4 regions of the Pseudomonas spirodelae genome follow, and region 3 is predicted to be linked to each of the others. Evidence: predicted binding sites of a transcription regulator. Region 3 holds the regulator's gene; each other region holds the start of a gene.
What was found. The regulator FliA, encoded in region 3, starts transcription of late flagellar genes. The targets are predictions, from matches to a motif close to CTAAAGTTTNNNNNNNNNNNGCCGNTAA.
Positions count from the first base shown of each region.

Region 1 (4,719 bases), on a different contig from region 3:
TGCTCAGCACAGCCCCCGGCCGTGCGTTGCAGATGAATGCCGGCGCGCTTGCCGCTCAGGGTGACTACCTGTGGTTTGTGCATGCCGATACACGGGTCAGTGCCGCGTCAGTCAAACGGTTGCAGGAAGTACTTCACGAGCGGCCGCTGTGGGGGCGTTTTGATGTGCGACTGTCCGGGTCCGGCCTGGCGTTGTGGGTGATCGGCTGGATGATCAGTTTGCGTTCACGTCTCACCGGTGTCGCCTCGGGCGATCAGGGGATTTTTGTTGAGCGGGCACGCTTCGAGGCGTTGGGAGGTTATGCGCAGATCCCGCTGATGGAGGATTTGCAGCTGTGCCGCCGCTTGAAGGAGCAGGCCAGGCCACGTTGTTTGCGTCCGCCCTTATCGACGTCCAGCCGGCGCTGGGAGCAGCACGGAATCTGGCGTACCGTATTGTTGATGTGGTGCCTGCGTCTGGCCTATTACTGCGGTGTTAGCCCAGAAAAACTGGCTCGACAGTACCGCCGAGGATCAATCCTATGAACCTGTCGATCTCATTGCACATGCTGGCGCGCGCACCAGTCGCGGGACGCGTGAAGACCCGCATGATTCCTGCGTTGGGAGCTCAGGGTGCCTGTGACTTGCAACAGCTGTTGCTGGAGCGCGCCTTGCAGTTACCTGCTCATGGCTTTAGCGAGCGCTTTTTGTGGTTGGATGATTTGCCCAGCGCAGCGCTGCAAACGCTGGCGCAACGCCTTGGTTGGACCTTGGTCGAGCAGCCTGCTGGTGATTTGGGTGAGCGCATGCGGCGCATTGCCACCTTGGGGTTGGCGGAGAGTGATGCGGTGATCCTGATCGGCAATGACTGTCCCGCGCTCGACGGCGATTATCTGCAGCAAGCCTGCAGTGCGTTGCAGCAGCAGTCTGTGGTGATTGGTCCGGCCGAAGATGGCGGTTATGTGCTGCTGGGGTTACGCAGCATGCACGCCACCTTGTTCTGTGACATGCCGTGGGGGACCGAGCGGGTCTTCAATATGACGCTGCAACGCTTGCAGCAGCTGGACTGGCATCCGGCGCTGCTGCCTGCGTTGTGGGACGTGGACCGGCCCGAGGATCTGTCGCGCCTGGCGGCGCTGAACATCTCCCTCTAGGCCGTTAGAACAGCCCGTCGCTTTCGAAGCGGCGTGCTTCGCGTTGTAACTGGTAGACGAAGCGCTCGACTAACCGCTGCTCCTGGCCGCCGATGCGATGAAAGCGTGCGCCAATAAAGGTGGTGTCCAGCTTCTCGTCATACAGCACATGCCGCACTTCTAGGGGGGTGGTCATGGCGCCGAACGGAAATCTTGCCGTAAAGCGTTCATACACCTGGCCGGCTTGCAGGTTGCTGCCAAGGCTGCCGGGAAAGCGCAGCTTGCAGCCGGTTGCTGATATATCCAGTAGTTCGCCAGCTAGCGTGGTGCGCAGTTTGTCACCGGCTAACTCGACCTTGATCGCTTCGCTCTGCTTGAGCGGTGCACGAAAGGCGCCACGGCGTTGGTGGTAGGTCATTTCAGGCGGCATCGGGCTGAAATAGCAGCGTGCCCCTTGATGCTCAGTAATGCGCACGCTCTGCTCGCATTGCCAGGCCACGCGCACACCTTCGTGGAACGCTTCCACAGAGAAGGCTTCGCCATTAACTAAGTAGCGCTCACCATCGCTCGGCATCAACTCATCAAGAATCAGCAGGTTTTTGTCGCGATCAACCTCGATCACATAGCTCTGAAAGCGTTGATTGCGTTCATGGAAGGTGATGATCAGTGGGTCATTGGCTTGTTGCAGTTGGCGCAGGTTGGCAACTATTTCCACCAGTGCCTTGAGCACCTTGGGTGGCTGCGGGCCATCTTCCTGGCTAAAGGGGCTGGACACGGTCCGTAACTCTCCGGGCAAATGCTGTGGCGCTAGAGTACTGGCTATATGACAGTAAGTCTCTTATGCCTTTTATGGTTTAGGCCTGGCTGAGTGGGCGTTGCTGGCCGGTTCTAGCGGCACCGCCACGGCTGTCATAGAGGCTGGGTGTTTCGTTGCCGCGCAGAATACCCAGCATGCTGTTGGCCGAGGCCTGGCTGGAGCGAATCAGTCGACCATTACGCAGGTTGGCGGTCTGGCAGCGTTCGAGTAGGGCGCTAAGCTGATCGCCGCGCTCCAGCAGCAGTTCGCCATGACTGGATTGCGCGGCAAGTGCCTGTAAACCTTTACGGTCAGGGCTGAGGTTGAGGCTGATGAGCAGTTGGCTACGTTCTTTGCCGTGCTGGTCGAGCAGCGTCAGCAACGGCAGCTTGTCGGTCAGTATGCTCTGCAGACGGGGGAGGTCCCGATCACTGAGGGCTTGGAATTCAGTGTCGATTAATTCAAGCAACTGCTCGGCGGTGCCGATATCAGTGGTGAACAGTTCAAGCAGGTTGGTGTCTTGCATTGCGGGCTCTTCGGGGTAATAGACGCTTCAGTGCGTAGCATGAAGTGCCTATTGGGCGACCAATTACCCCAGCATAGCCCGGAGACTAACGCTGGGATTCGAAATTAAGCAGTTTACTGGCGACGCGCTGGTTATCGATCTGGTAGCTGCCGTCTTCAATCGCCTGTTTCAATTTGGCGACGCGTTCGTTATCGACGCTAGGTTGATCGCGCAGCTTTTCGCTGACTTGCTGCAGCTGCTGGGCCTCGCGGCTCAGCTGGACGGACTCACCGCTCTTGTCAGTGGGTTTCGCTTGTTCGGCGCTGGCTGCGTTGCCAGGTTGTTTAGTGCCGATGGCTTGGTTCTGGCCGCCTGCTTGTGCACTGCCCGCCCGCCCTGAATTGGCTGGCGTTGCGGCATTGTTGAGCCGGTTGATATCAATGACCATGATGCAAAACCTCGAACAGTATGTGGACGCTTGCCTTGTTGTCGGCATTGCCTGGGAAAACTTTAGGGCAAAAGTGTGCGTCAGCTAACAGTCTAAACACAGTGCGGATAATCGTCAGCTCACTGTGCACACAAAGCTAAAACAAACAGCCATGCCTACATGGCCACCTCAACCTGTCCAGGCCCCACTACACGGGCCCTGATCACACGATTAGAGCGTTGGTTACGCACCCGAATCTGCCGACCGACTGTGCCGTCCGACAAGGCTTCACCGGGCATACGCACGCTGATGCCCGCGCTGCGAGCGCTGATAATCACCTGGTCGCCTTTGCGTATGGCCTCGGCAATTTGTACATGAATCGGTGCCAGCACTTGGTCCGGCAGCACTGGGCGCGTCAATTTCTTGCCGATAGCCTGCTCAAGTGCGGTGAGATAACCCTGATTCAGCAGGCCGACATCCCGCTCGCCCAGCACAATATCGGTATCAGTCAGCAAACTGTCGCGTTTCAGCGGGCGATTAACAATCACCACTTCGCGGTATAGGCGTACTTGCCCGGGGACAAATACCATCCATGGCGCATCACTGTCGCAGCGCACGCGCAGCGTCACCCGGCCAATCGGTTCGGCAGGGCTTTCCAGTGTGGTGGTCAACGGCTGTGCGCACAGCGGGAGGCGCAAGCGGGGGTCGAGCCGGTTAATTTGAATCTCATGGCGGCCGGCAATGTTGCCACGTTTTAAATAATCACTCACCGCTTGCTCAAGAAACGCTTCGCCAGCGCCGATAAGTTGTTCAGGTAGCGTGGCGCTGGCCGCGGCCAATGCGCTATAGCCGAGTACCAGCAAAGCGGGTACAACTGCCAGCCAGTGACGGTGCTTTGGCAATGGGCGTCGGTTAGTTGTCGTTTGAATGTTCATATGGGTTGGGTAGCAAGGCGCGTGCCGCCTGCTACGCTGACAGCAAATTGTTACTCAAAGAGGAGTTTGGGTATGGCCGGTGTGATGGATTCGGTTAACCAGCGAACTCAGTTGGTTGGGCAGAATCGCTTGGAGTTGTTGCTGTTCCGTCTAAACGGCAACCAGTTATATGGGATAAACGTGTTCAAGGTGAAGGAGGTGCTGCAGTGCCCCAAACTCACCATCATGCCGAGATCGAGCCCCGTTGTTCGTGGTGTAGCCAGCATCCGGGGCGGCACTATTCCAATTCTTGATTTGTCCATGGCGACCGGCAGTGCGCCGCTGGCCAATATCGACAACAGCTTTGTCATCATCACGGAATACAACACCAAGGTTCAGGGCTTTTTGGTTCATTCGGTTGAGCGCATCGTCAACATGAACTGGGAGTCGATTCATCCGCCACCCAAGGGCACCGGGCGCGATCACTACCTGACGGCCGTTACCCATCTGGACGACAAGATGGTTGAAATTATCGACGTCGAGAAAATTCTCGCCGAGGTAGCGCCAACATCAGAAGTCATCTCCGAAGGTGTTTTGGACGCTCAGACACAGGCGCGTGCGGTGACCAAGCGCGTGCTGACCTGCGACGACTCATCGGTGGCGCGCAAGCAGGTAACCCGTTGTCTGGAAACCGTGGGCGTTGAGGTTGTAGCGCTGAATGACGGTCGTCAGGCGTTGGAATATCTGAAGGCGATGGTGGAAGAAGGCAAAAATCCTGCAGAGGAGTTTTTGATGCTGATTTCCGACATCGAGATGCCGGAAATGGATGGCTACACGCTGACGGCGGAGATCCGCGCTGATCCGCGTATGCAAAAGCTGCACATCATCCTGCATACTTCGTTATCGGGTGTGTTTAACCAAGCTATGGTGAAGAAGGTGGGCGCGGATGATTTCCTCGCAAAGTTT
Region 1 covers NZ_JAYEET010000013.1:36,585-41,303, forward strand. Annotated here, with positions in the region: gene SOP97_RS05175 (TIGR04283 family arsenosugar biosynthesis glycosyltransferase) at 1-524, shown strand, start outside; gene SOP97_RS05180 (TIGR04282 family arsenosugar biosynthesis glycosyltransferase) at 521-1,132, shown strand; gene SOP97_RS05185 (flagellar brake protein) at 1,137-1,886, opposite strand; gene SOP97_RS05190 (flagella synthesis protein FlgN) at 1,966-2,433, opposite strand; gene flgM (flagellar biosynthesis anti-sigma factor FlgM) at 2,519-2,860, opposite strand; gene flgA (flagellar basal body P-ring formation chaperone FlgA) at 3,016-3,774, opposite strand; gene SOP97_RS05205 (chemotaxis protein CheV) at 3,847-4,719, shown strand, end outside.
Region 1: flgM (flagellar biosynthesis anti-sigma factor FlgM) is a predicted target of FliA. The motif match lies at 2,899-2,926, and genes of this name have one in related genera.

Region 2 (4,719 bases), on a different contig from region 3:
GATACGTTCTCCGAGATGTTTTGCAGGTTTGAGATGGTGTTCTCAAAACGGTTCTGAGTAGCCCCCAGTGCAGCGCGGTTTTTATCGATACCAGCGATTGCAGCATCAATGACCGAGATAGCATTCTGCGCGCCTGATGCAGTACTGATATTTACATCTGCCACCTTAGCTAGCACGGAAATGTTGGTGCCTGCAGCTGCAACTGTGGCGGCGTCAGCACCAGCACTAGTAACTTGAAAGGCACCACTGCTATCCAAGCGGATATTCCCCGAGACACGAGTACTGTCGGTGTCTGTGGCTGGCGTAGCTCCCCCAGTCAGCGTAACAGTACCGGTAGTTGCCACCTTACCGTCGTAGTCGATCTTATTTAGAGCGATAGTTTTTGTAGTGCCTGAATTGTTAAAATCGGCAATGACGATATCATCGCCATTTTCACTGATCAGTTCGATTTTGGAGTTATTACTTGTCAGCGTTGCAGTAACACCAGTTTTTGAACTTTGAGCGTTAACTGCAGCAGCCAGGTCACTTAGATTAGTTTTATCATTAATCACAGCGTTGACTGAAACAGCTCCGCCAGTGGTACTGCCCGTCAACGTAAATGCCACATTACCAGTGTCGCCTAGGCTGGAAAGCTCGACACCTGTGCGTGCATCAGCGCTGACGCCAGTAGCGCCGGACAGAAGATTGACAGCCGTGGCCGCAGCCGCTGCGGAGCCAGCTGCAATAGTCCCCGTAGTACCTGTGCCAGCTGGCCCTGTGATAGTCAGTGTAGCTACACCGCCAATTGCAGCCGCGCCAGGAGTAGGTGCTGCGGCTCCAATCGCACCAACACCAGTACCGCCAAGATTTACCCGATTGGCACCAATATCACGAGCACTCGACGAGTTGATCTGCACGGCAATGGTTTCGTTGGCATTAGCGCCAACCTGGAACTGCTTGGTGCCGAATTCTCCGCTTAGCAGCTTCTGGCCACCGAAGGTGGTGGTGTCGGCAATACGGTTCAACTCTTCTTTGAGCTGACCTACTTCCTGGTTCAGTGCCTGACGTTCAGTGGTGGAGTTACTGCCGTTAGCCGACTGCAGGGACAGATCACGCATACGCTGCAGAATGTTGGTCGACTGCTGCAGAGCACCTTCAGCGGTTTGTGCCAGAGAGATACCATCATTGGCGTTACGAACTGCAACACCCAAGCCGTTTACCTGACTGGTCAGACGGTTGGAGATTTGCAGGCCGGCGGCATCGTCCTTGGCACTGTTGATACGGCTACCGGTGGACAACCGCTGCAAAGAAGTACTCAGAGCATTGGAAGACGCATTCAGGTTGCGCTGAGTATTGAGGGAAGCGACGTTGGTGTTAACTGTAAGAGCCATGATGGTGTCCTCCAAGGACTAGCGTGTTTGCCTGAGCGTGCGACCTTGGGTGGGCAGTGCCCAGGCACCCATAAAGTTCGCATTCGTACTTTGTATCGGCGCTTGCTACGGGAGCTTTAGGCTTTTTTTATAAAAAAACGCTTGCAGTATTTTTGGCTTTTAAAAACAGCTTGTTGCAGCGCTTGATCAGCGTAAACCCAAAGCTATGCCAAGGAACCGTCGTGCGTCTTAGGCTTTGCAGGGTGGGTTAGCGACGCAGGACAGCGTATTGATAGACTTCGACGGTGACTGTGCGCCACGTAACCCACCCTACAGCTTGTTAAACAGGTTAAGGCCACTGACTTTCACGTAGCTTTGCTGTGCAGCTTCAAGGATTACTGTTTGAAAGGCCAGTCGCGATAAGGCCTCAGCGTAATCCAGCTCACGCAGCTCGGCCTGCACCGATTTATTGACTAGGCCGACGTCTTCGTTATCGGTCTGGGTGGTTTCGACCACATTGAGGCGCGCGCCGATTTCACCGCGCACGCTGTCCACAGTGGTCATGCCGTTATCGAGGTTGGTAATAGCAACGGCTACCGCATCACCAACCTGAAAGCCACTGGCCGAGCTCTGCAAACTAGTTTTTAACTGAGCAATGGTATCGAGGATGCCTCGTTTTTGCTGAGTGGCGTCGACAGTGAGCTGAACAGTCTCCCCACCCACTGGTACACCCGAGAACTTCAGCGTTACACCGCGAAACACCAAACTGTCGGCCTTGTCCGGATCCGCATCGAGGGTGCCACTGCCGTCGGGCAAGGGTGTATCACCAACCGTTCTGGGCAACCCATAGACCGCATAGTTATTCTGGTTAGGTGCTACGTCGAACACCACTTCAACGCCACTATCCGGAAACGGGGTAACGCCGGAAAACGCGACTTCGTCCTGCACCAGCGGGGCCGACACCTGCAACGTTGACCCCGGCGCGGCCGTAACAGCGGCCTGCACACGCCCAGCGTTAATCACGTTTTCAAAGGTTTTCTTGCCGTTATCACTAATCGGTACGCTCAGTGAGCTGGCAATTTGCAGTTTGCGCTGGCCTTCGTCGCCTTGATAACTGTAACTGCCATCGGCCTGACGAACGAAGGGCTGGGTTTTGCCCTGAAAGCCTGCAAACAAATATTCGCCCCGTGCGTTGCGGGTATTCATCAGCCCGAGTAGCTCGTCTTCGCGCTCACCCAACTCGGCCGCGATGGATTCGCGATCGGCTTGACTCAAGGCGCCGTTACCGGCCTGTACCGCCAGTTCGCGCACGCGCTGCAATACGGTGTTGACCGAGTTGAGGGTGACTTCTTCCTGCGCCAGGCCGTTTTTTGCCGCCGTGAGGTTCTCTTTATATTGCCCTAGGACGTTTTGCTGTTGCTCCAATTGCAGCAGGCGCACCGAAGCAACCGGGTCGTCTGCGGGTGTCAAAATGCGGTTGCCGGTGCTGATCTGCTCCTGCGTGCGGATGGCATTGGCGTAGTTTTTTTGCAGGCCTTGCACACCGTTGTTAAATGCCTGAATGGTGGAGATGCGCATGTTTAAGCCTCTTGTCGCAATCCGGTGTTTGGCTGCTACTAGCCGCCATATACCCTAACCCTCTGCCGGGGGTTAGAGGATTGTTCTGTACGCGCCGTAAAGCGGCGCGCGTTTATCTGAATGTATTGATCAGGGTATCGAACAAAGAGCGCGCAACTTGAATGACCTGGGCCGACGCGTTGTAGTACTGCTCGAATTTGATCAGGTTGGCGGCCTCTTCATCGAGGTTGACCCCTGACAGCGAGTCACGGTTATCGGTGGCTTGCTTAAGAATCGCCCCGGTGGCCTCACTGTCTTGCCGCGCTTGGGCGGTCAAGGTGCCGACTCGCTCGACCATATCGCCGTAACCCTCGGTAAAGCTGACGCCCGTGCCAATACCCGTAACAGTCGGGTCTACGCCCACCGTTTGTTTATTTTGCAGGTCGGCAAGCTTTAGGGCGTTGCGGTTGTCGGAGACACCGTTTTGGTTAAAGCTGATGTCGAAACGGTCATTGTTTTCCGGCCGACCACTCAGGCTCATGCTCACCTGGGTACCATCTGCCAAAGCGAGGACGAAGTTGTTCTGTTGCCCAGGCTGAAACAATGGTGTCGGGGCGGGTGTAATAGGTACGCCTTTATTGTCGACACGGGTAAGGGTGGCACCTGCAGGTAAACCGCCGAAATCACCTGCAGCAGCGTTATAAGTCAAGGTCAGCGGTGGGAATGCGGCTTTCAGGGCAACAATATCTATAGCAGTGCCGGTGGACTGCAAATCAGGCTGACTGATTACTCCATTGCCTTTGTTTTGCAGATTGGCTTCGGACCTCACCGGTGCGGCAAAGGCCAACTGATCAGGCTGATCCAGTGTGGTACTGATGCTTGTGGCGCCCCGCCGAGTGGGTTGTAACAGATAAAGATCACCACTCTCAGCCTTGGCAAACTCGGCCGCACTGAAGGTCACATTGAACCCCTGATCCTTGGGCAAGGCCGGAGGATTGGATTGCGTCAGGCTGAGGGTGTAATTGCCGGAGCCATCGTTTACTGCCGTGACATCTACCGCCTCACCATCAGAAAGTCGACGGGCTTTAAACGTAGGCGGTGTGGCCGTTTCATCGTCGACTTCAAGGCGATAGTCACTGGTGGTCAGCACGCTGGTGTCAGTGATGTTCAGTTGCGGTTGCGCATTACCACTATTGGTCGAGAACGCACGAGCGCGCAAGCTGGCCAGGGCCGAGTCATTGAAATCGCCAAATAGCGCCGTGCCCACTTGCCCTTTTAGGTCCAAGCCCTGCCCCAACTGGGTGTTGACCTGATCCGTCACCGCCAGGGCCAAACGCCCCAGTGAGTTGAGCGTTGGATCAAGGCTCTCGGCGCGGTAACGGATCAAACCACCCAGCTCACCGCCGGTTAGCAGCGACGTAACGCCTTGGCGCGAGCCACCGCTGACAAATTCCACCTCAGATCGGGTCGGGTCGCCCTGCCCTGGCACCACTTGCAGGCTGTTGCTTTTGCTCCCTACCACCAGCGGCTGGCCGGAGCCAACGAACAGGTTGATGGTGTTGTCATCCTGCGGCACAGCCGTCACACCAATAAAGGTGGAGAGTTGGCGAATGGCTTCATCACGGCCGTCCAGCAGGTCGTTGGGCTGCGCTCCGTTGGCGCCGGCAATGGCGATGGCGTCGTTATAGCTGGCAATCGATGTAACCAAACGGTTGACTTGATCGGTGACCGCCGACATCTGTTTGTTGATGAACTGATTTTGATCGTTGATGCGATCGTAGACTGTATTGAACCGCTTAGACAGGCCTTCCGC
Region 2 covers NZ_JAYEET010000013.1:176,619-181,337, reverse strand. Annotated here, with positions in the region: gene SOP97_RS05830 (flagellin) at 1-1,370, opposite strand, end outside; gene flgL (flagellar hook-associated protein FlgL) at 1,680-2,927, opposite strand; gene flgK (flagellar hook-associated protein FlgK) at 3,040-4,719, opposite strand, start outside.
Region 2: SOP97_RS05830 (flagellin) is a predicted target of FliA. The motif match lies at 1,463-1,490, and genes of this name have one in related genera.

Region 3 (4,719 bases):
CCCAAGCCAGCGTGATCAGGCGCAGTCCCTCGGTTACACCGTGGTGGATGCCAGTACCGTGGTCGCCACCCACCTCAACCAAGTGCTGCACAAACATGCCCATGAACTGCTGGGGCATGAAGAAGTGCAGCAGTTAATGCAGCTGCTGGCCAAGAGCTCACCCAAGCTCGCCGAAGAGTTGGTGCCTGGGATGATTTCCCTGTCGACCCTGCTCAAGGTGCTGCAAAGCCTGCTGCAGGAGCAGGTGCCGGTGCGTGATATCCGTACCATTGCCGAGGCCATCGCCAATGTCTCGGTGAAGAGTCAAGATCCCGCCGTGATGGTGGCTGCGGTGCGTGTCGCGTTAGCCCGCGCAATTGTGCAAAGCATTGTGGGACTAGAGCCGGAGCTGCCTGTGATCACCCTTGAGCCAAGGTTGGAACAGATATTGCTAAATAGTATTCAGAAGGCCGGTCAAGGCTCCGAGGAGGGCATCCTCCTTGAGCCTGGCATGGCCGAGAAGCTGCAGCGTTCCCTGGTGGAAGCGGCGCAGCGCCAGGAAATGCTCGGCAAGCCAGTGATACTGCTGGTGGCCGGTCCGGTCCGGGCGATGCTCTCGCGATTCGCGCGGCTGGCGGTTCCGAGTATCCATGTACTGGCATACCAGGAAATTCCGGATAATAAGCAGGTCACCATCGTTGCGACGGTGGGGCAGAACTAACCGAGGTTACAGGCCATGCAGGTCAAACGCTTTTTCGCCGCCGATATGCGTACCGCCATGAAGCTGGTGCGTGATGAACTGGGTGCCGATGCCTCGATCATTGGCAATCGCCGGGTTGCTGGCGGTGTCGAGCTGACTGCCGCACTGGATTATCAAGTGCCCGCCGCGCCAGCCCGTCAGCCTAATCCGGCGCTGGAAGCCGAATTACGCAAGACTCAGGCAAAAATCGCCACAGCGCAGGCGGAGCTGACCACGCGTGCTCAAGTCGATGCCGGCAAGGATCGTCAGTTGTTTGGCGCCGCCGCCAGTGTGCCAGTCGATCGCTTGGCTGAGGCATTGTCTCCGGCACGTGCTGCTCCTGCAGCCGCTGATCAGGGCGCCCTGGATGCCATGCGCTTCGAACTGCATGGCCTGCGTGAACTGATTGAGGTGCAGCTGGGTTCAATTGCCTGGGGGCAGTTGCAGAGCCGCCAGCCGCAGCAAGCGAATCTGTGGCGTCGTCTGCAACGCATGGGCCTGTCCGCTGAACTTGCGAAAGCGCTGCTTGAGCGCGTTGCCAACATCGCCGAGCCGCGTCAGGCCTGGCGCATGTTGCTGGCGCATCTGGCTCACGCCATCAAGACGCCGCAGCAAGAGCCAATGGAAGATGGCGGCGTCATCGCCCTGGTGGGCCCGGCGGGTATGGGCAAGACCACGACCTTGGCCAAGCTGGCGGCGCGTTATGTGCTCAAGTACGGCGCGCAGCATATTGCCCTGGTCAGCCTCGATAGCTACCGCATTGGCGCGCAGGAACAGATCAAAACTCTGGGTCGTATTCTTAACGTGCCAGTCACGCTGGTCGATCCGGGTCAATCCTTGACCCAGGCTTTGGCTCCTCTGGCGCGCAAGCGTGTTGTGTTGATCGATACCGCTGGCCTGCCGGCCAATGATCCGGCGCTGCGCATGCAACTGGAAACGCTGGCCAGCCGTGGCGTCAATGCCAAGAGCTATCTAGTGATGGCCGCAACCAGCCAGGGCCAAGTGCTGAAAGCCGCCTACCATAGTTATAAACGCTGTGGTCTGGTTGGCTGTATTATCACTAAAGCGGATGAAGCCACCAGTTTGGGTGAGGTGTTAGGGCTGGCTATTAGCCAACGTCTACCGGTAGCCTACCTCACTGATGGGCCACGCATTCCCGATGATCTGCAGATACCGCGCAGTCATCAGTTGGTGAGTCGGGCCGTTGGGCTGCAGGCGACCCAAGAACCGAGTGAAGATACGATGGCAGAGATGTTTTCCGGTCTTTACCAGCAGCCTGCACGGCGTGCCAGTTAAGCTAAATATTATTGGAATTGAGCGGTGTTTGGCCGAGCAAGTGGCTCCAGTCGACGTTAGACAAGGTATTAGAAATTATGGGTATGCATCCCGTACAGGTGATTGCGGTGACCGGCGGCAAAGGTGGCGTCGGCAAGACCAACGTCTCGGTGAACCTGGCGTTGGCCCTGGCTGATCTGGGGCGCCGGGTTATGTTGATGGACGCTGACCTGGGTTTGGCCAACGTCGATGTATTGTTGGGGCTCAGTGCTAAACGCACCCTGGAAGACGTTATCAGCGGCGAGTGTGAGCTGCGTGATGTGCTGTTGCAGGGGCCGGGTGGTATTCGCATCGTGCCTGCCGCTTCGGGCATTCAGAGCATGGTGCAGTTGTCGCCGATGCAGCATGCTGGATTAATCCAGGCCTTCAGCGATATCAGTGACAACCTCGATGTGCTGATTATCGATACCGCCGCCGGGATCGGTGATGGTGTTGTCAGCTTCGTGCGCGCCGCGCAGGAGGTTCTGGTGGTGGTGTGTGATGAACCCACCTCGATTACCGATGCTTACGCCCTGATTAAATTGCTCAACCGCGACCACGGCATGAATCGTTTTCGCGTATTGGCCAACATGGCTCACAGCCCGCAGGAAGGTCGTAATCTCTTTGCTAAGCTGACCAAAGTGACTGACCGTTTTCTTGACGTTGCCCTGCAGTATGTCGGTGCAGTGCCTTACGACGAGTCAGTGCGCAAGGCCGTGCAGAAGCAGCGCGCGGTTTATGAAGCTTTTCCGCGCTCGAAATGCGCGCTGGCGTTCAAAGCAATCGCTCAGAAAGTCGATGCCTGGCCATTACCGGCCAACCCGCGTGGTCATTTAGAGTTCTTTGTTGAGCGACTGGTGCAGCAACCGATCGTAGACACGGCCATATGACAGCAGCCTCTGGACTTCGTATGTATAGCAAAGCGCAGGCGCAGGATTCCCAGCACCAGCTGATCGAGCGCTACGCGCCTCTGGTCAAACGCATTGCCTATCACCTGCTGGCACGCTTGCCGGCCAGTGTGCAGGTTGACGACTTGATCCAGGCGGGGATGATCGGCCTGCTTGAAGCGTCAAAAAAATACGACTCCAGTAAAGGTGCCAGTTTCGAGACATTCGTCGGTATCCGTATTCGCGGCTCCATGCTTGATGAGGTGCGTAAAGGCGACTGGGCACCCCGTTCGGTGCACCGCAATAGCCGCATGGTGAGCGATGCCATTCGAAAAGTTGAGGCCAGAACCGGTCGTGACGCTAAAGATCAAGAGGTTGCGGCCGAACTCCAATTGAGTCTGGAGGATTACTACGGCATTCTTGGCGACACTTTGGGCAGCCGCCTGTTCAGTTTCGACGACCTGTTACAGGACGGCGAGCACGGCGAGTTGAATGAAGACGCTGGCAACCATCACCTCGAACCTTCTCGTGATCTAGAAGATGAACGCTTTCAGGCGGCCTTGGCAGATGCCATTGGCAACCTGCCAGAGCGCGAGCGCTTGGTGTTGGCACTGTATTACGATGAAGAATTGAACCTTAAAGAGATCGGCGCGGTGTTGGGGGTTAGCGAGTCACGCGTAAGCCAACTACACAGTCAGTGTGCCGCTCGTTTACGCGCCCGTCTGGGTGAGTGGCGCGCGCACTAAACTGCCCGCTCGCGCGGCTGGTTTCATGAATAAAGGCGCATGCAGGTTGCTGGGTGCGTTTGGGACTGTACGGAGGTCGACTTGGACAAAAACATGAAAATCCTCATCGTTGATGACTTTTCAACGATGCGACGGATCATCAAGAACCTCCTGCGTGACTTGGGGTTCACCAACACCGCAGAAGCCGATGACGGCACGACTGCATTGCCCATGCTGCAAAGCGGCAGCTTCGACTTTCTGGTAACGGATTGGAACATGCCTGGCATGACCGGTATTGACTTGCTGCGTGCCGTGCGTGCGGATGATCGGCTGAAAAGCCTGCCGGTGCTGATGGTCACGGCAGAAGCTAAGCGTGATCAGATTATCGAAGCTGCCCAGGCTGGGGTTAACGGTTATGTAGTCAAACCGTTCACTGCCCAGGTTCTGAAAGAGAAGATTGAGAAAATCTTTGAGCGGGTCAACGGCTGATGTCTGCCACGAGGTTCTATGGAGCATAAAAATCCTGCTCAGGGTGATCTTGAATCGTCCTTGAAGCACAGCGCTCGCCAACTGGTAGACAGCCTGGAAAAAGGCAATTTTGGTGAAGCGGTCCAGCTGATACATGACTTGAATAAGGCGCGTGACCGTGGCTTGTATCATGAGGTCGGCAAGTTGACCCGTGAGCTGCACAACGCCATCGTCAACTTTCAGCTTGACCCTCGTGTGCCGCATGCCACTGAAGTCTCGCAAATCACCGATGCCACCGAACGCCTGAATTATGTGGTGACGATGACCGAGAAAGCGGCCAATCGCACCATGGACCTGGTTGAGTTGAGTGCGCCGCTGGTCAATGACCTCAGTGCTGAAGCGCAAAGCCTGAGTGCTGACTGGGGGCGTTTTATGCGCCGCGAGATGAGCGCAGACGGTTTTCGTGAATTGGCCAAGCGTGTTGAGCTTTTTCTAGCAAGCAGTGAGCGTGATAGCGCGAAAATCTCCGGGCACCTCAATGATATTTTGCTGGCTCAGGATTATCAGGATCTCACTGGGCAGGTGATCAAGCGGGTGACCCAGTTGG
Region 3 covers NZ_JAYEET010000001.1:251,278-255,996, reverse strand. Annotated here, with positions in the region: gene flhA (flagellar biosynthesis protein FlhA) at 1-700, shown strand, start outside; gene flhF (flagellar biosynthesis protein FlhF) at 716-2,014, shown strand; gene fleN (flagellar synthesis regulator FleN) at 2,092-2,922, shown strand; gene fliA (RNA polymerase sigma factor FliA) at 2,919-3,665, shown strand; gene SOP97_RS01190 (chemotaxis response regulator CheY) at 3,759-4,133, shown strand; gene SOP97_RS01185 (protein phosphatase CheZ) at 4,152-4,719, shown strand, end outside.

Region 4 (4,719 bases), on a different contig from region 3:
TGCGCGGCCAGATACAGCGCCACGCCGACCAACAACGTCGCGCCCAGCTGCGTGCCCAATGCCAGCAGCGCAGGGTATCGCCGGACAACGCGCAGCATGCAGACTCCTGAGCAGACAGATAATGCGCCGCAGTGTAGCCGCGTCAGCAGCGCAATTGGCAGCCCGTGCTAGACTCGCGACCGTTTATTGCGCAATTCAACTCTCGGAAGACCCATGGCCAAACGCCAACTCAACCGCCGGCAAAACTGGCGTATCGAAAAAATTCAAGGCGAGCGTGCCGCCCGCGCCGCCAAGCGCGAATCGCAGGCTGTACAAATTCTCGAAGGTGGCGATTTAGGCCCGGAACAAACCGGCCTGGTGATCGCCCACTTCGGCGTGCAGGTCGAGGTTGAGGCACTGGACGGCGAACTGGCCGGCCAGGTATTCCGCTGCCACTTGCGCGCCAACCTGCCCACCATGGTGACTGGCGACCAGGTGGTGTGGCGCGCCGGCAATCAAGGCATTGGCGTCATTGTTGCGCAACTGCCGCGCAGCACGGAACTGTGCCGCCCAGACACGCGCGGCCAGTTGAAGCCGGTGGCGGCCAACGTTGACCTGATCGTGATCGTCTTCGCCCCGCTGCCCGAGCCACACGCCAACCTGATCGACCGCTACCTAGTAGCTGCCGAGCACGCCGGCATCCGCCCACTGCTGCTGCTGAACAAGGCCGACCTGATCGACGAGCAGAATGGCATCGCGCTAAACGCCATGCTCGACGTCTACCGCCAGCTGGGTTATCCACTGCTGGAAGTATCGGCGCATCACGGCGACGGCATGGATCAGCTCAAGCAACAGCTCGATGGCAATGTCAGCGTCTTCGTCGGCCAGTCGGGGGTCGGCAAGTCATCGCTGGTCAACACCCTGCTACCGGATGTCGACACCCGCGTCGGGCCGCTGTCGGAGCTTTCCGGCCTCGGCACTCACACCACCACCACGGCACGCCTGTTCCACTTCCCCGGCGGCGGCGAGTTGATCGACTCCCCGGGGATTCGTGAGTTTGGTCTGGTGCACGTCAGCCGCGATGACGTTGAAGCCGGCTTTATCGAGTTCGGCGAGCTGATCGGGCAATGCCGTTTCCGCGATTGCAAGCATGACCGTGAACCGGGCTGCGCCCTGCTCAAGGCACTTGAAGACGGTCGCTTGCACCCACAACGCATGGCCAGTTACCGGCAAATCCTGGCGAGCCTGCCGGAAGCCGATTACTGAAAAAATCGCCGAGAGCGATTTTTACGTCGAGCCGCAACGGCCCGCAGGGTGGCGCCAGGGATTGCAGGCTATCAACAAAAAAGGCCGCGAAGATTCGCGGCCTTTTGCTCACAGCGGCAACTCACTCAGCCGGCTGATCGAACTGCAGCACACCGTCTTCGAAAATATTCAGTCGTTCGCGTAGCTGCCCATCGGGTAACGGATCATCCGGTGCGCTAGGCGCGACTGCATCGGGCGCGCCAGGCGCGGCGGGTACATCGCCCGCACCGACATCACTCTGCGCGCCCTCAATGGCCCGCTGGGCCTTCTTCGTCAGCACCACAATATCGATACGCCGATTGACCGGGTTGAGCGGATTCTCGCGATCGAACAACGCCGACGAGGCATACCCCACGACACGCGCCACCTGCGTATCGTCATAACCACCGGCTACCAAAACTCGCCGCGCCGCATTCGCGCGATCCGCAGACAGCTCCCAGTTGCCATAACCACCGCGCCCAGCAAAGGGCTGAGCATCGGTATGACCACTGACGCTGATCTTGTTCGGTACCGCCGCAATGGTGTCCGTCATGGCCAGCAGAATATCCTCGAAATAAGGCTGCAGCTGCGCACTGCCAGAGGCAAACATCGGCCGGTTGGCAGCATCCATAATCTGGATGCGCAGACCGTCCTGAGTGATTTCGAAGAGAATCTGATCTTTGAAATTCTGCAGCTGAGGGTTCTCCTCAACTTTGTTTTGCAGCTCTTGCAGCAGCAACTCCAGGCGCTCACGCTCAACTTCCTCGGCTATCGACTCGGCTTGCTGCTGGTCGATTTCACCCTGCGCCTCACCGGCCGGGTCGTCGTCATCTTTTGCCTCGGGATTCAGGGTTTTATCCGGCGCCGGCGTGGGCGTGCCGCCAAGGTCGATCACATACGGGCTTGCACTCTCGGAAAAGCCGACAGGGTCTTGAAAGTAGCCGGAGATGAGTTTTTTCTGCTCTGGCGTGGCCGATGACATCAGCCACATCACCATAAAGAACGCCATCATCGCCGTGGCGAAGTCAGCAAAGGCGATTTTCCAAGCACCGCCATGGTGGCCGCCAGCAACCTTTTTGACGCGTTTGACGATGATCGGCTGATTGTTTTCCATGCAGCGCTCTAGCTCCCACGCATGGCTTGCTCAAGCTCAGAAAAGCTTGGCCGGTGCGCCGGAAACAGCACTTTGCGCGAGAACTCGACGGCCAGCGAGGGCGGCATGCCTGAAGCCGAAGCCACCAAGCCCGCCTTGATCGCCTCGTACACATTCAGTTCTTCCTTGGCATCGTGCTCCAGCGAGCCGGCCAGCGGCCCGAAGAAGCCATAGGACGCCAAGATCCCGAGGAAGGTGCCGACCAACGCGGTGCCGACCTTCTCGCCGATTTCCGCGTTATCCGCCTCGGCCAGGATCGACATGGTAATCACAATGCCCAGTACCGCCGCCACGATCCCCATGGCGGGCATTCCGTCGGCAATCTTCGCCACGGCATGCGCCGGGTGCTCGAGCTCTTCTTTGAGGCTAGCGATCTCCATGTCGAACAGCCCCTCAAGCTCGTGCGGGGCCATATTGCCGGACGACATGATGCGCAGGTAATCGCAGATAAAGGCGGTCATCCGCTGATCTTTGAGGATGCCGGGGTACTTGCTGAATATCGGGCTGGCGGCAGGGTCTTCAACATCGGCCTCGATGGCCATCATGCCTTCACGGCGACTTTTGTTGAGGATCTCGTACAGGAGCTTAAGCACATCCAGGTAGTAGTGATGAGTGAAGCGCGAGCTGAACATGCTCAGCGACTTCTTGAACACCTGCATAAACATGCTGCCGGGGTTGGCCTGCAGAAAGGCCCCCAATGCAGCGCCGCCAATGATCATCACTTCGAAGGGATGAACCAACGCCATAAATTTGCCGCCCGAAAGGATAAACCCCCCCAGTACGCTGGCGAATACAACAATGATGCCGATGATTTTTGCCATAAAGAGACACTTGCCAGAGAGGGTAGAAGGGGCTTTGCAAAACAACCCTTCTATTTATCGGAAGTTTTGCGCGAGACTATAGCCAGTTAAGGTCAAAAGCCAGCTTGTCTCAATACACATGCCTAAGCCCGTCCACCATCCGCGCAACCTGACAGACTGGCTCAAGCAGCTAGACAGCCAGCTATTGCCTGCCTCAACCGAGAGCCAGCAACAGCTGCGTCGCGCCCTGGCGGACAGTAATCGCTCGATGCGTGAACTGGCGGAGTCAATGCAAAGCTGCCCGGCTCTGGCACTCAGCGTCATGCGCGAGGCCAACCGCAAAAGCAGCGGGCTCAGCGAGCGAACCGAAAGCCTCGAAGCCGCTATCAGCCGTCTCGGCATCAAACGTACCGAAGAGCTGCTCAACCGCCTGCCCGCCTTGCCCGAACAGGCGCTACCAAAGGCACTCCGGCAGATTCTGCTGATCAGCCAACATGCCTGCCAGCAGGCGAACGGCCTGTTCGCCGGGCGCCTGGCGCGCCTGTGGCAGGAAGTGCACTGGGGCAGCCTGCTGTTTCTCTCCCCGATTTGGACCCTGCTGGCCGCCCACCCGGAACTGTTCGATAAATGGGAACAGCGGGTACTGGTCAACGGTGAAGCGGCGACCAAGGTTGAGCAGGAATTACTCGGCGTCCCTCTGCTAGAGCTATGCCTGGCACTGAGCGAGCAGTGGAACCTGCCAGAATGGATCACCCAGGGTTATCGCCTACTGGTCAACGACCGGCGCTTACTGGTCAAAGCCCTGCACATCGCCCGCGACAATCAACATCCACTGCACCAGCAGCAGTGCCTGGACTCGGATAGCAACCTGCGCCGCTGGCTAACCCTGCCAGCCAACAGCATTCTCCTGGCCAATGGCTTGGCGATTTCTGCACACTATGCTTGGAACAGTCCGCACAGCCTGCGCTGGCAGCGCCTGACCGGCCTATTCCTGCAACTGCCACTCGATAACGTGCAGCAACTGTTGCACCAGAACGCCGTCAACAGTGCCCGCCAGATGCCCAGTTCAGACCTCTGGCACCCGGCCGAAGCCTTGCTGTGGCCGTGGTCGGCGCGGCACCTGCAAGCAGCGGTCACACAACCCAGCACTGCACTCGTCAGCGCGTGGCGTCAGCATTGCGCACAACTGCTCGCTCAACCCAGCGCTTTTACCAATGTGCTGCAACTCACCGCCTGCGCCAATCAAGCCCTTCAAGCCTGCGGTATGCAACGCGTGCTGATCCTGCTGGCGGATCGCAACCACACCCGCCTAATCGCCCAACAGCAAAGTGGCCTAGACAAGGCAGCAGCCAGCCTCAGCCTCGACCCACAGCAAAGCCAGGTGCTGCGCCGCTTGCTGAGCGCCCCCGCGCAATTGAAGCTGAGCCCCGCCAACATCGCGCAGTTTTCCGCCCTACTGCCGGGCACGCTGAAAAACCTGTTCCCCAGCGAACACTTGCTGAT
Region 4 covers NZ_JAYEET010000039.1:157,004-161,722, reverse strand. Annotated here, with positions in the region: gene SOP97_RS12500 (class I SAM-dependent methyltransferase) at 1-98, opposite strand, end outside; gene rsgA (small ribosomal subunit biogenesis GTPase RsgA) at 214-1,245, shown strand; gene motB (flagellar motor protein MotB) at 1,367-2,377, opposite strand; gene motA (flagellar motor stator protein MotA) at 2,386-3,237, opposite strand; gene SOP97_RS12480 (HDOD domain-containing protein) at 3,356-4,719, shown strand, end outside.
Region 4: motA (flagellar motor stator protein MotA) is a predicted target of FliA. The motif match lies at 3,292-3,319, and genes of this name have one in related genera.